Regions from separate parts of the Proteus faecis genome, predicted to be linked through region 1. Evidence: riboswitches for the same ligand, from Rfam matches in the RefSeq annotation. Region 1 holds a riboswitch; the other holds the start of a gene.
The links. Region 1 has a riboswitch for thiamine pyrophosphate ahead of thiD (bifunctional hydroxymethylpyrimidine kinase/phosphomethylpyrimidine kinase). Riboswitches for the same ligand answer to the same signal wherever they lie in the genome.
Positions count from the first base shown of each region.

Region 2: it holds a riboswitch for thiamine pyrophosphate, as region 1 does, so the genes downstream of both, thiC (phosphomethylpyrimidine synthase ThiC) here and thiD (bifunctional hydroxymethylpyrimidine kinase/phosphomethylpyrimidine kinase) in region 1, are expected to answer to the same signal.

Region 1 covers NZ_JASVWV010000003.1:85,004-93,226, reverse strand. Annotated here, with positions in the region: gene mgrB (PhoP/PhoQ regulatory lipoprotein MgrB) at 245-421, shown strand; gene QSH13_RS05985 (amino acid permease) at 571-1,953, shown strand; gene pagP (lipid IV(A) palmitoyltransferase PagP) at 2,068-2,703, opposite strand; TPP riboswitch at 3,478-3,566, shown strand; gene thiD (bifunctional hydroxymethylpyrimidine kinase/phosphomethylpyrimidine kinase) at 3,618-4,415, shown strand; gene fbaB (class I fructose-bisphosphate aldolase) at 4,466-5,515, opposite strand; gene yegS (lipid kinase YegS) at 5,565-6,458, opposite strand; gene trhP (prephenate-dependent tRNA uridine(34) hydroxylase TrhP) at 6,755-8,134, opposite strand.
Region 2 covers NZ_JASVWV010000020.1:4,121-12,343, forward strand. Annotated here, with positions in the region: gene QSH13_RS16935 (HU family DNA-binding protein) at 1-253, opposite strand, end outside; gene QSH13_RS16940 (YjaG family protein) at 444-1,034, opposite strand; gene nfi (deoxyribonuclease V) at 1,109-1,777, opposite strand; gene hemE (uroporphyrinogen decarboxylase) at 1,770-2,843, opposite strand; gene nudC (NAD(+) diphosphatase) at 2,932-3,717, opposite strand; TPP riboswitch at 3,968-4,090, shown strand; gene thiC (phosphomethylpyrimidine synthase ThiC) at 4,231-6,183, shown strand; gene thiE (thiamine phosphate synthase) at 6,167-6,814, shown strand; gene QSH13_RS16970 (HesA/MoeB/ThiF family protein) at 6,808-7,557, shown strand; gene thiS (sulfur carrier protein ThiS) at 7,554-7,754, shown strand; gene QSH13_RS16980 (thiazole synthase) at 7,756-8,223, shown strand, end outside.

The sequences.
Region 1 (8,223 bases):
TGGATAGCTATCTCTAATCGTTGGCAAAATGTGTACTTACTAATATAAGGTCATTTTACATACAGTTTAGAGCGAAATAATGCACATTATCTGAAGTCTGTCGAGGAAGCGTTTACCTTTCATAATGAAAGTTATGCTAAATTTACTTATAGAGATAATTGATTGCGAATTTTATAACAACAACTCCTTTTCTTGTTATCGTATTTAAGCGAATACTTGTAATGTGGTAAGTCATACTAACAAAATGTATTTAAAGGATTTTAAATTGAACGCAAAGAAAATAATTATTAGCTTAATTATTGCATTGGCCATTACCTTTGGCCTTTATCTGGTGGCTTTAGATAATTTTTGCGATCGAGGAGAGGATTTCCAACAAGGTCTTTGTCGCTTTACCACATTATTCCCCTCGAAACATCACTAAAAGATAGCTTTTCTTATTATTTTTCGCCTAGCATAAAATGTATTTGTTATTCAAGTCAGAATAGTGTTTTAATGGTGGCTCGAAATGAATAAAATCGTAAACATTAGTTTACATGTTAAGTTGATAAAATAATAAAGAGAAGAGGATGTATGGCGAGAGAGTCGCAACAGACAGAACTTAAGCGCGGTCTGAAAAATCGACATATCCAGCTAATTGCGCTGGGTGGTGCTGTCGGCGCTGGTCTGTTTCTTGGTATAGCGCAAACTATTAATATGACAGGCCCATCAGTAATATTAGGATATGCTATTGGTGGTTTTATTGCGTTTATGATCATGCGCCAATTAGGCGAAATGGTTGCCGAAGAGCCAGTTGCGGGTTCGTTTAGTCACTTTGCTAATAAATATTGGAGCCCATTTGCTGGCTTTTTATCAGGCTGGAACTATTGGGTGATGTTTATTCTTGTCGGTATGGCAGAATTAACCGCTGCAGGTAAATACATTAACTACTGGTTACCTGATATTCCAGTTTGGGTTTCCGTTGCTATCTTTTTCGTGGCAATTAACTTAATCAATTTGATTAACGTTAAAATGTATGGTGAAACAGAATTCTGGTTTGCCATTATTAAAGTGTTGGCGATCGTTGGTATGATTTTATTTGGGAGCTACTTACTGGCAAGTGGTAATGGTGGCCCTCAAGCTTCGGTTAGCAATTTATGGGAGCTAGGTTTTTTCCCCCATGGTTTTACGGGCTTTATGTCTGCATTAGCCATTGTGATGTTCTCTTTTGGGGGACTTGAACTGGTGGGGATCACCGCGGCTGAAGCTGAAAATCCAAAAGTCAGTATCCCAAAAGCAACTAACCAAGTTGTTTATCGTATTTTAATTTTCTATATCGGCTCATTGTTAGTGTTACTTTCACTCTATCCTTGGACGCAAGTTGTGAAAGGTGAAAGCCCATTCGTCCTGATTTTCCATAATTTGGATAATTTCTTAATCGCAAATATTTTAAATGCTGTGGTATTAACTGCTGCTCTGTCAGTTTATAACAGTGGCGTTTATTCTAATAGTCGTATGCTTTATGGTTTGGCAAAACAAGGAAATGCGCCACATGCACTTTCTCGTATTAATAAACGTGGTGTACCAGTAGTGTCGTTACTATTGTCTGCTATTGCGACCTCATTAGGTATTTTAGTTAATTACTTATTACCTGATCAAGCGTTAGAACTATTAATGGCCTTGGTTGTAACCACATTAGTACTTAACTGGATTATGATCTGTTTGGCGAATTTAAAATTTAGAGCTGCAAAAACGAAAGAGGGTGTAGAGCCTTTCTTTAAAGCTCTTTGGTATCCTTATGGTAACTACATTTGCCTTGCTTTCTTATGCATGATTTTAGTGATTATCTTATTTATGCCACAAGTGAATATTTCGGTAATTTTAATGCCATTCTGGATCGCGTTCTTATGGGTTGGTTTTAAAATATCCCGTATGAAGAAAACACCGAACAGTGCTCAAGCAAGCCAAGATATTTAAGCTATTACTGATTGGTTAACACACGGTTGAACCAAAAAACGCATCACTGAGATGCGTTTTTTTATGTTCTATTTTTATTGTTTGTATTTATTCTGAGTGGCAAAAATAAAGGAGTTACTGCCAACGTAACCAAGCAAATAACACGTTACCATTGTTATAAGTTCCTGGTACATAAGTCGCTTGTAGTGAAAGATGCCCATAACCGATAGAAACTAGCGGTAAAGGAAGTGGCATAGGAATATAGTTATATTCATGGCGCGCTGTAATGCTTAGTGTAAAGCCGGCTCCCATACGAAACCCATTTTTATCACTGGGATACCACATTTTCTCAAAACCATAGCCCATAATAGGTTGTACACGGTTATTTGAGTCCATAAATGCCATCGCATAAAGAGAGTGCCAATCACCATCATTGTCATAACGATATTTTCCCATACCAAAACCCCAAGGTGTTTCGTTATAACGATCAGTTTTTTCTTTATCGTAAGTAAAACGGTTATGCCAAGTCCATACAGGTAAATAGTAATTATATTGGTCGTTATCCCAAGTTTGATTAACATTACGTTTGAATTTTTCCCAGTAATTCTCGTCATTATTAGATTGAGGAGGGTTGCTGGCGACTTGTTGGTTTTCTGTCATAATAGTCTGATGGCTATTTGCATTATTTTCAGAAGCGAAAGCGGAAGTTGTTAACGCAAGTGAAAACAGCGTTGTAGCTAATACGCTAGGGTGAAAATAGGACGATGACATAATGTAACTCCGAGTACGACATAAACAGTGATTCTGGTGATGACAAATAAACATTACTAATAGTGTTATTTAATCGACAAGTATTTAAGATAAGAGGTATCTGAAACTTTACATCTTAAATAAAATCTTAAAGGGTTAGAGTTGGTTAAGAATAAAACGATAGACTTATTGTACTTATGAACGTCATTTTGTCTGATATTAAATGATGTTATTTTTTTATGATAATATATCGTTTCTAACGAAAATTAAATTTTATTAGATTTAAAAAATAAATAGCTAATAAATAAGGTTTGCAAGCCTTAATATAGGCTTAGTTACTTTCAATAGAAAAAACCTAACAAATATTTATTATTATGACTTAATTAAAATATTGAGATAAATTTAATATTAATAACATCAGTTTAGAAAAAAAGATTAATTTCTGGCTGAATAATAGAGTAACAAATAAAAAGAGTTAAATAAAAAAAAGAAAAAAACAGAGGTTAGTTTATAAAGCGTTTAAGTTTAAGCGTTGACAACTGGCGTTTGGACTGTTTTTTATACAGATAATCCTATGGTTAGAGAGTGCAAATTAAAAAATTGTTATTTACCCTTTCTTAAATCGATATGTCGTGCAATAGAGGCCCTCGGCTTACTATTTATTATATACAACTATAACTGATTTATCTTACTGAATAACAAATCTCAACAAGAGAGAATTTATAAATCGATATTAGCTATCAAACTAGCATCTTTATCTTGAGCATGCGATACTCCTTATCGCCTGAATTTACAGGCTTTGGCTCGGGGCGCCTTATGGCTGAGATGAACCCGTATAACCTGATCTGGATAATGCCAGCGTAGGGAAGTCAAGGTAACTCTGCTGATTAACAGAGCCCGACTTTTCTGTAACTGGTGAAAGGAGGAGTTAATCAGTGAGATTCAATGCATTGTCTATCGCAGGCACTGATCCTAGTGGTGGTGCAGGTATTCAGGCCGATCTGAAAACATTTTCAGCACTGGGTGTCTATGGCACAACAGTAATGACGGCACTTGTTGCTCAAAATACCTGTGGTGTCCGTAGTGTCTATGATTTATCCCCTGATTTTGTTGCCGCTCAATTAGATGCTGTCTTGTCTGATGTTCGAATTGATAGTGCCAAAATTGGCATGCTCTCTAATGCCTCGATTATTGATGTGGTTTGCACCAAACTTCAGCAATATGCGATCCCCTTTGTTGTTCTTGATACCGTGATGATTGCAAAAAGTGGTGATCCTCTATTACAACCTGATGCGGTTAATAAAATGGTTAATCAGCTTTTGCCTCTGGTTGATTTGATCACGCCTAACTTACCCGAAGCTGCAGCACTGTTAGGTTGTGATGTCGCTCAAGATGAAATAGCGATGAAGCAACAAGGTTATGCATTGCTAAAACAAGGATGTAAAGCGGTGTTGATGAAAGGAGGGCATCTAACTGAAAATGAAAGCCCTGATTGGTTATTTACTCAAGATGGTGAGTGGCGATTTACCTCTAAACGCATTAATACTAAAAATACTCATGGTACAGGATGTACGCTTTCAGCCGCCTTAGCTGCTATTCGTCCTCAAGTTGCTAATTGGCAGATTTGTGTTGAACAAGCAAAAAACTATTTGCAGCAAGCATTAGAACATGCAGATAGTTTAGATGTTGGACAAGGTTTCGGCCCTGTGCATCATTTTCATCGTTGGTGGTAATACTAAAAAGCCCCTAAAAAGGGGCTTTAACTGATTGTAAAATCAGATAATTAAGCAATAGTGACAGATTTGTTTAGATAAACATCTTGTACTGCATTAATTAGAGCCACGCCATCTTTCATTGATTTTTTGAACGCTTTACGTCCTAAGATCAAGCCCATACCACCCGCACGTTTATTAATCACTGCGGTACGAACAGCATCTTCAAGGTCATTATTACCTGAAGCGCCGCCAGAGTTAATTAATCCCGCACGACCCATATAGCAGTTTGCTAATTGGTAACGAACTAAATCAATTGGGTTTTCAGTAGTGAGTTTGGTGTAAACACGCTCATCAGTATGACCAAAACCAATCGCTTTAAAGCCACCGTTATTTTCAGCCATTTTTTGTTTAACAATATCAGCACCAATTGTTGCGGCTAAATGGTTTGCTTGACCGGTTAAATCTGCACTTGCATGGTAATCTACGCCATCTTTTTTAAAGGCTGGGTTGCGTAAATAAGCCCATAATACTGTGACCATTCCCAACTCATGAGCACGCTCAAAGGCCATTGAAATTTCTTCAATTTGGCGACGGCTTTCTTGTGAACCAAAGTAAATGGTTGCACCCACGGCAACAGCACCCATTTCAAAGGCTTGTTCTACACTGGCGTACAGTGTTTGGTCATATTGCGCTGGGTAGCTTAGGGTTTCATTGTGGTTTAATTTCACAAGAAAAGGGATTTTGTGTGCATAGCGACGAGAAACAGAAGCAAGAACACCATAAGTAGAGGCAACACAGTTACAACCCGCTTCAATAGCTAACTCAACAATATTTTTCGGATCAAAATAGAGTGGGTTTGCAGCAAAAGAGGCAGCAGCAGAGTGCTCAACCCCTTGGTCAACAGGTAGAATGGACAGATAACCCGTTCCCGCTAAACGCCCATGATTAAACAGGGTTTGCATTGAACGTAACACGCTATTAGGGCGATTGTTATCAATCATAACGCGATCAACAAAGTCAGAACCTGGCAGGTAGAGATTTTCGCTCGGGATGGTTTGGCAACGATGTTCCAATAATGATTTCGCATCAGCACCTAACAAACTTACTATATCAGTCATTACATACTCCAGTTCATGATGAGATGAGAGTGATTGTCATTTATCTACATTAAGATAACAAGTCACATTGAGGCGGTAACCGGCAGTGGATCGCTTCAGGTAACACAATAAATTCAAATTTATTCCCTAAAAGGGGTTCTCCATCTAAATTAAATACCATTTCATGAGAAGCGCTAATATTTACCCAGCGACTTTCACGCTCGATAATCTTGTCATTTTTTTTACGATCAAACAGGCTATTTAAAAGAGAAGGAAGTAATTCGTGTGCTTCAACAATGGTGATATTGAGTTTATTGTCGTTAATTAAAGCGTCGGGACAGAGTTGTTGTCCTCCTCCAGCTTGGCGACCATTACCAATACCGAGAATGAGTGATTCACCTTCCCAGTGGAAATTTTCCGCTTCTATCGTGCAGTGATCAGCTTTTAAGGTGTCAATACTTAAAAGACCATTAATAAAATAGGCGGCTCCACCTAATGCTGACTTTAACGCTTCAGGGGTTTCTGTTGTGATTTTTGTTCCAAAGCCACCTGATGCCATATTGATAAAATAGCGGGTCTTATTCACATTAATAACATCAATGGGTACAGCTCGCCCTTTAACGGCTAAATTAAGTGCATTTTCCATATCGCGAGGGATTTGTGCGCTGGTGGCAAAATCATTTGCTGTGCCTAATGGAATAACGCCAAGTGTTGGTAAAGACGAAGGGGAGAGATGTATGAGTTCAGATACAACGCTATTAATTGTTCCATCCCCTCCGGCTGCAATTACAGTTTCGGCCTGCATATCGATGGCTTCTTGTACAAAACGTCGTATATCACTCGATTCCCAAGTCACTCTTACTTGGAGATTAAAACCTTCGTCACGTAATTGGTAAACCGCTTTTCTCAATGTACTATCGTTAGCGCTTTTTCCATTAATGATTAGTAAATTAATTTTACTCATTGATGAATCCCTTTAATTAAATCACTCTTTTAAAGGTAATGGATATCGAGAAAATTACTATTTTTTTTACAAAGGATAACGAAAAAGGAGTGTGTTTTACGAAAAGAAAATTGATAACGGGAAGTGAAAAAAGAAAAGGCAAATCCAAGGGAGATTGGATTTGCCAAGGAGGTGGTTCCTAGTCTTACTGTATTCATTCTAGTTCTTTATTTTTCGGAACTGATGATACGGCAAACAAATCATTATTGATGTGATCTGTATTTGAAATTGACCACTTTAAATCAGATTATGACGCTTTACTTCACTTCTACCGCATCAATTTTATGCGGTTGGCGAGTTGTTGTACCTTGTAGGTTGCGGATCAGCAGTGCAAAATCTAAATCAACATCTTCAGGAACAGATAAATAAACCATGTGACCATTACCTGGTGCAACATCCGTTGGTTGCTGTTTTTTATTAAACAGCGTGTCTAGCGTAAATTGAATATTTCCAGTTGGGGTCATTAATTCTAGGCTATCACCTAAAACAAATTTGTTTTTAACATCAACTTCAGCTAAACCGTTTACGCGTTTACCTGTGAATTCACCGACAAATTGTTGAGTGTCAGAGACAGAGTAACCATATTCATAAGTTTGGTATGCATCATGGGTATGGCGACGTAAGAAACCTTCTGTATAACCTCGATGTGCTAAGCCTTCCAATGTCGTTAGCAACGTTGGATCGAATGGTTTACCTGCAACTGCATCATCAATCGCACGACGATACATTTGTGCTGTACGAGCACAGTAATAGAAGGATTTAGTACGACCTTCAATTTTCAGCGAATGCACGCCCATTTGAGTTAATTGCTCAACGTGTTCAATCGCACGTAAGTCTTTAGAGTTCATGATATAAGTACCGTGTTCATCTTCGAACGCAGTCATATATTCACCAGGGCGTTTTGCTTCTTCGATTAAGTAGACTTTATCTGTTGGCGCGCCAACACCTAAAGTAGGCTCAACATTTTTAACCGGGATTGGCGTGTATTTTTCAACGATATTACCGACATCGTCTTCTTTGCCTTCTTCAACTTTATATTCCCAGCGGCAAGCGTTAGTACATGTACCTTGGTTTGGATCACGCTTATTGATATAACCAGATAATAGGCAACGGCCTGAATAAGCCATACATAATGCACCGTGAACGAAAACCTCTAATTCCATATCAGGAACTTGCTTACGAATTTCAGCAATTTCATCAATAGAAAGTTCACGAGAAAGGATCACACGAGTTAATCCCATTTGGCGCCAGAATTTTACGGTTGCCCAGTTAACGGCATTGGCTTGTACTGAAAGGTGGATATCCATTTCAGGGAAGGCTTCACGTACCATCATGATCAAACCCGGATCAGACATAATCAGCGCATCTGGACCCATATCAATGACGGGTTTTAAGTCACGAATAAAGGTTTTTAATTTAGCATTGTGAGGTGCGATATTAACCACAACATAGAAGCGCTTACCTAATTCGTGGGCTTCTTGAATACCTTTAGCAAGGTTTTCGTGGTTAAACTCATTATTACGCACACGTAAGCTATAACGTGGCTGACCTGCATAAACGGCGTCTGCGCCATAAGCAAAGGCATAGCGCATATTTTTTAATGAGCCAGCAGGAGAGAGCAATTCGGGTGTAAACATGGTTAATTTCCTGGTTCTGATTTCAAGTCAGTCCCCCACACATTGGGTAGGGGTATATCATAAAGGGGGGGATTCTAGCGCTTAAGTGT
Region 2 (8,223 bases), on a different contig from region 1:
GTGCTTTACCGGCAGTAAATGCAGGAACATTAGCTGCTGCAATTTTAATTTCTTTACCAGTTTGAGGGTTACGGCCAGTACGCTCTGCACGGTGATTCACCTTGAATGTACCGAAACCAACTAACTGTACAGAATCACCTTCTTTCAGAGCACCTGTTACTGAGTCGATAAACGCTTCAATAGCAGCTTTTGCTTGAGTTTTTGTCAGATCCGCTTTTTCAGCAACTGATTCGGTTAATTCAGCTTTGTTCATAAAATAGTCCTTAAAGTATGTTTTATCGTTTGAAAAACATCTGGTGAAAAAACTTAAATTATCTTTTTAAGAGGATAATTTAAGTAAAACACCTGAGCCACTTCTTTTCGTACCCAATGTAGAACATACACGGGGGTGATGTGAAGTCTTTAAACGTCGCTTTTCAAGCACTAAATCACGTTTTTCTGATTTAGTGCGTTAATTCTATACCGATATTGCTCATTCCAGCTTCACGAAGGTCTGCTCGTAGACCTTTGATCAGTTCAATATCTCTTTCTTCACATTCTACAAGTAGACGGTAAATTTCCCATTGGATATCGAACTCTTCAATAACAGCAGGTAGAGATCTAAGCTCTTCTTCATCCATTTCTCTTTCTGCTTGTGTCATTTCAAGTGAAGCAACTGTCCCTACTGATAATTTGCTCACTTCAATAGCGTGACTTAATGATTCACCACTTAAACGAGAGTGAACAATTTCACTAAGTGCAACACAGGCGTCAATCGCAGGATAAACACCATAAATCTCGAACTGAGATGCATCAGGAATAGCTTCTTCTAATTTCTCTAATTGAGAATCAAAATTAACCTTTGCATCTTTCACCGTTAAAGTTTCCCAAACCAGATCGAGAATACGGCGATAAAGCATTGGATCGGTAAAACCTGTTTCACGACAAAATACCTGATAATTTGGGTACATTCGTTCACACAGGCACGCCATAAACGTCAGGTGTTGCCAAGCTTCTAGCTTTTCTAAACGTAAATGGATCGGGTTCTTCAACATTCGTGATTACTCATTTTCTTAACTTAGGCGCAGTTTACCTGAAAATTAAAAATATCCACATATTTCCCGAACATTTAGAGCTTATTCTTATTCAACTGCTCAAATAATCGCCTATTTGAAGCAATACCATCAGCCCAACGCGTTGGTTCTGGCAATCGATATCCTTTCATACACAACTCAACCCACTGCAAAGCGCCTTCCATACTCACTTTATGACCCGGAGAAATATACAGGGGTTTACATTTTTTCTTACTACGATAAATCCACCCTATTTGCTCATTTTTATCCATTAACGGCTCATGGCTCCCCATCTCTTCATTAACTGCTTTATCAATGCCACATAAACGACTTTTTGCCACACCAATAGTTGGTGTATCCACTAATAAACCAAAATGGCTTGCAACACCTAGCCTCCTAGGATGAGCAATGCCTTGCCCATCGACAAAAATAAGAGAAGGCTTTTGTTTGATTAATTGCCAAGCTGCCAGTAACGCAGGGCACTCTCTAAATGAAAGCAAACCAGGAATGTAAGGAAGAGTTGTAGGTATTCGAGCAATCTGGTATTCAAGAATTTTAAAAGAAGGGTAATGCATTATCACGATAGCGGCGCGAGTCACTGCGCCGCCGTCTTCAAAACCAACGTCAGCACCTGCTATGTAAATTGGTGCTGTGAGTTGGTCTGTTAAAATAATCTGTTGAGCTTTTTCTGTCTGCTCCTGACGTAATTGTTGGGTATTAATCATTATCCTGATGATAAGGCTTCGATAAACGGTGAACCGCATCAATAAATGCACCAGCATGTTCAGGTGGAACATCTTGATGAATACCGTGCCCAAGATTAAAGACATGACCATTGCCTTTACCAAACCCAGCAAGAATAGTTTCAACTTCTTGTTCTATTCTTGCTGGCGGTGCATACAGCATAGAAGGATCCATATTACCTTGTAGCGCAACTTTATCCCCCACTCGACGACGTGCATCTTCAATATCAATCGTCCAATCAAGTCCTAATGCATCGCAACCTGTCGCCGCCATCGCTTCTAGCCAACGACCACCACCTTTGGTAAATAAAGTGACTGGCACTTTCCTTCCATCATATTCACGAATAAGACCATCAACAATCTTATGCATATAGTGTAATGAGAAGAGTTGGTAATCACGCCCTGTCAGCACACCACCCCATGTATCAAAGATCATGATAGATTGTGCACCCGCTTTAATTTGAGCATTCAAATACAGAATAACGCTATCTGCCAGTTTATCCAGTAATAGATGTAGTGCTTGAGGATCTGAATACATCATTTTTTTTATTTTTGTGAAGGCCTTACTACTTCCACCTTCAACCATATAGGTTGCTAATGTCCAAGGACTTCCCGAAAAACCAATTAATGGCACACTGCCTTGCAATGCATGACGGATAGCACGTACTGCATTCATCACATATCCCAATTCATCTTCTGGATCAGGAATAGGCAATTTTTTTATATCATCAAGATTATTTATTGGTGATTTAAAACGAGGACCTTCACCGGTTTCAAAGTAAAGGCCTAATCCCATTGCATCAGGAATAGTTAAAATATCAGAAAATAAAATAGCAGCATCTAAAGGAAACCGTCTTAAAGGCTGTAATGTCACTTCACATGCTAATTCTGTGTTCTTGCACAATGAGATGAAATCCCCCGCTTGTGCCCGTGTTTCCTTATATTCAGGAAGATATCTGCCTGCCTGACGCATCATCCAAACTGGGGTGACATCAACAGGTTGGCGCAACAGCGCACGTAAATAGCGGTCGTTTTTCAACTCACTCATGACTAACTCCATTAACAGTAATAGGGCCGCAAAATAGCATGCATTGTAACATGCTGGAAAAATAACTGTTGGCAGACAGCGCCTTTATTTAGTTCTTCTCTTTATCTTGTCGAATATTGGCTATCGTATCTTCTATCAAACGTCTGGCGATAGTATCTGGCGGTGGGATCTGCGGTAATTGATCGTAGCGATACCAACCCGCACTCATTAATTCAGAAGGATCATGACGTAATTCACCACCATCATAATCAGCTAAAAAGCCCATCATTAAAGAATGAGGAAACGGCCAAGGCTGAGAAGATACATAGCGAATATTGCGAATGCGAATATTGCTCTCTTCAAACACTTCACGGGCTACGGCTTCTTCTAATGTTTCACCAACCTCAACAAAGCCAGCGAGTACAGTGTAAAGAGGTGAATGTTTATGTCTAACATGATGTGCTAACAAGATTTTATCTTCATGGCGAATACCCACAATAATACAAGGGGCAATTTGCGGATAATAGCGTTCATGACAGTTATCGCATAAACATGCCCATTCACTCTCACTATGGCGCATTTTAGAACCACAATAACCACAAAAACGGTGGGAACGATAAAACTCAGCCAGTTGGACACCACGGCCGACTAATTTAAATAAGTTTTCATCTTGTGAGGCGATAAGTCTTGGTGAACACATATCGTTATCCATTTTTCCATGAATAAGCCAAACTGTTTCACCCTGCCATTCACCCACAATTTTGGCGTGCTGACCAATGAGATCCCAATCTTTAGCTAAGCCAAATGGAAGTTCACCTTTAGGTAACCACACTCGCCCACCAAGACTGACTGTCCACCAGCCCTTTTCTAAGCCTGTTAATGTATATAAATGCATAACGACCATTCTATCCAAAATAATGATATAGAATAAAGGATACTCTCTTTAACAAGAACCACTCAATGAATTATGACGTTCTTCTCTTATCTATTAATATTTTCTCACTCAAACCAATAAATTATATTAATGTTACTGAGAGTGATCATTATTTAAATCCCCCCAGAAAAAGGTGAAAATACCAACAGCGGAATTTCAATAAATAACCCATGTCGGACTTGTAGTTTTTAAAATCTTTCATATACTGGACATCTTCTTGTCGGAGTGCCTAGTGTTTATAAGGCTATTATAAACACAGGCTGAGACCGTTAATTCGGGATCCGCGGAACCTGATCGGGTTAATACCCGCGAAGGGAACAAGAGTGATTCGACCTTTTGATAGCTTTATTACGTATATTTTTTACACTCCCATATACACCTATCTGTCGATACTCCCTGCGACCTCCAGACAAGCATTTTTCTCAATATTCACCCGACAGGCTACCGCCTGCATGATATTTATTAGGAAATGCTATGTCCCAAAATCAAACTATATCCGTCAAAGATATTTCACCAACAAACAACAAACAGCGCCCACGAAAAGAACAGCGTGATGCTGCTCAAGAGTTTATCAGCACCATTCAAGGCGTAAGTTTTCCAAATTCAAACCGCATTTACCTCGAAGGCTCACGTACTGACATTAAGGTACCAATGCGTGAGATCCAACTTGATAAAACGCTAGTAGGAGGATCAAAAGACTCCCCTATTTTTGAAGAGAATGAACCCGTACCCGTATATGACACATCAGGCCCTTATGGTGATCCCGCGTCTCAACTTGATGTTAATCTTGGATTAAAAAAAATACGCCAACCATGGATTGATGAGCGCAATGATACGGAAACTCTTTCACTTTTAAGTTCAGATTTCACCCAACAACGCCTTTCTGATGCTGGATTAGAACATCTGCGCTTCCCGTTAAAACCAAGCCCTAAAAAAGCGCTAAATGGCAAACGTGTTACACAGTTACATTATGCACGCCAAGGCATTATTACGCCTGAAATGGAGTTTATTGCTATTCGTGAAAATATGGGGCGTGAGAGAATTCGTAGCGAAGTTTTACGCCAACAGCATGCAGGATTTAGCTTTGGTGCTCATCTTCCTGACAACATTACTCCTGAGTTTGTGCGCCAAGAAGTTGCAGCTGGTCGAGCAATCATTCCTGCCAATATCAATCACCCAGAATCAGAGCCAATGATTATTGGGCGAAATTTCTTAGTAAAAGTGAATGCCAATATCGGAAACTCTTCGGTAACCTCCTCTATTGAAGAAGAAGTTGAAAAACTAATTTGGTCTACACGCTGGGGAGCAGATACCGTAATGGATCTCTCAACCGGCCGTTATATTCATGAAACGCGTGAGTGGATCATTCGCAATAGCCCTGTTCCTATTGGTACAGTTCCAATTTATCAAGCACTTGAGAAAGTTAACGGTATTGCTGAAGATCTCTCTTGGGAAATATTCCGTGATACTTTGCTTGAACAAGCAGAGCAAGGGGTTGATTACTTTACTATTCATGCTGGTGTCTTATTACGTTATGTGCCAATGACCGCAAAACGCCTCACGGGTATTGTGTCTCGTGGCGGTTCAATAATGGCGAAATGGTGTTTATCACACCATAAAGAGAATTTCCTCTACGAACATTTCCGTGAAATCTGCGAAATTTGTACGGCTTATGATGTCTCCCTTTCGCTCGGCGACGGGCTAAGACCGGGTTCAATTCAAGATGCGAACGATGAAGCCCAATTTTCTGAATTACATACGCTAGGTGAACTGACAAAAATTGCATGGGAATATGACGTTCAAGTCATGATAGAAGGCCCTGGCCACGTTCCAATGCAGATGATCCGCCGCAATATGACAGAAGAATTAGAGCATTGTCATGAAGCACCTTTTTATACCTTGGGCCCACTAACGACTGATATCGCACCGGGTTATGACCATTTTACTTCAGGTATTGGTGCAGCAATGATTGGCTGGTTTGGTTGTGCGATGTTGTGTTACGTCACGCCCAAAGAACACCTTGGCTTACCTAATAAAGAAGATGTAAAACAAGGTCTTATTACTTATAAAATCGCCGCTCATGCTGCCGATTTAGCCAAAGGGCATCCTGGCGCTCAAATCCGTGATAATGCAATGTCAAAAGCGCGATTTGAGTTTAGATGGGAAGATCAATTCAATTTAGCGCTTGATCCTGAATCGGCACGTCAATATCACGATGAAACCTTGCCTCAAGCATCAGGAAAAGTCGCTCACTTCTGCTCAATGTGTGGACCTAAATTCTGTTCAATGAAAATAACGCAAGAAGTACGCGATTATGCGGCTGGTATGGAACAAATGTCTCAAGCCTTTAAAGAGCATGGCAGTGAGTTATACCACAGTGCAGAAATCACCAATATTGAGGTGACTGAAAATGAACAGATCCTCTAACACACCTTTTGCACCGACAGAAAAAAAGCTTGGGCTTTATCCTGTTGTTGATTCTGTTGAGTGGATCGAACGCCTGTTAAAAACAGGCGTTACCACCCTGCAATTACGCATAAAAGATAAACAACCAGACGATGTTGAACAAAAGATCATTGAAGCAATAAAACTAGGCAAACAGTATCAGGCAAGACTGTTTATCAATGATTATTGGCAACTCGCCATTAAACATCACGCCTACGGTGTTCATCTTGGTCAAGAAGATCTTGATATTGCTGACCTTAATGCCATTAAACAATCAGGATTACGTCTTGGTATTTCCACTCACGATGAAGCGGAATTACAAAGAGCGAAAATATTACGCCCATCTTACATTGCATTAGGGCATATATTTCCAACCACAACAAAAGATATGCCATCTAAACCTCAAGGTTTGAAGGCACTCAAGCATCAAGTAGCTCTGACACCTGATTTTCCAACTGTTGCTATTGGTGGGATCTCACTAGAAAGAGTGCCTGATGTTGTTGCTACTGGCGTTGGGAGCGTAGCCTTAGTCAGTGCAATAACAAAAGCACCAGATTGGCAACAAGTGACTCGTAAGTTATTAGAATTAGTAGAAGGAAAACCAGCATGCTAAATGATAATGATTTTATGCGTTATAGCCGACAAGTGATGTTAGAAGATATTGGCTTAGAAGGTCAAAATAAGCTTCAACAAGCAAAGGTACTGATTGTTGGTCTGGGTGGATTAGGCTCTCCTGCTTCTCTTTATCTTGCAGGTGCAGGCGTTGGCGAACTTATTTTAGTTGATGATGATGAATTGCATGTTTCTAATCTACAACGTCAAATTCTTTATCGTACTCAAGATATTCCTGATGCAAAATCAGAGGTCGCAAAGCAGACTCTACTTGCATTAAATCCGGATATAAAAATTACCTCTTATAAACAACGTATTAATGATGATTCATTATATAAATTAGTTAAAGAGGTCGATTTAGTTTTAGATTGCACAGATAACATGCTCACACGCCAAGCGATTAACCGTGCTTGTGTCACACAGCAAACTTCGCTTATCAGTGGCAGTGCTGTAGGGTTTAGTGGCCAACTAATGGTGTTTGAACCACCTTTTACTTATGGCTGCTATCACTGCCTGTATCCTGATGAAACTGAACCACAAAGAAACTGCAAAACAGCCGGAATTCTAGGTCCTGTTGTGGGTGTAATTGGTACACTTCAGGCACTTGAAGCAATTAAATTGCTATCTGGTTTACCCTGTTCTCTGAGTGGAAAACTTCGCCTTTTCGATGGTAGAAAACAAAATTGGAGTACTTTGCGTTTAACACCATCAAAAACATGTCCTGTTTGTCGAGGGGTAGCATGAACATCACCGTAAATGACGAACAATATTCTCTGGATATGCCTGTCACCATCTGTCAGCTCCTTATTCAGTTAGAGCAGCCACCAATTGGTGTGGCGCTTGCTATCAATGAAACGATTGTTCCCCGTGAAGACTGGGAAACACATTTTATAAATGATGGCGATACTATTCTTCTCTTCCAAGCAATTGCAGGGGGCTGATATGTTAAAAATTGCTGATACAACATTTACATCTAGACTATTTACAGGCACAGGGAAATTTGCAACACCAACACTAATGACAGAAGCTATTAAGGCTTCGGGTAGCCAATTAGTCACGATGGCCATGAAACGTGTAGATTTAAAAAATGGTAATGATGATTTAATCGCACCACTTAAATCATTAGGAGTAAAATTATTACCCAATACTTCAGGCGCAAAAACAGCACAAGAAGCTATTTTTGCGGCTCGTTTAGCCAAAGAAGCCTTTGGCACCCATTGGGTAAAATTAGAAATTCATCCTGACACCAAATATTTACTACCCGATCCTATTGAAACACTTAAAGCTGCGGAGCTCCTCGTTAAAGAAGGTTTTGTTGTCTTGCCTTATTGCAGTGCTGATCCTGTTTTATGTCGCCGTCTAGAAGAAGTTGGCTGTGCCGCTGTAATGCCTTTAGGTTCTCCTATCGGC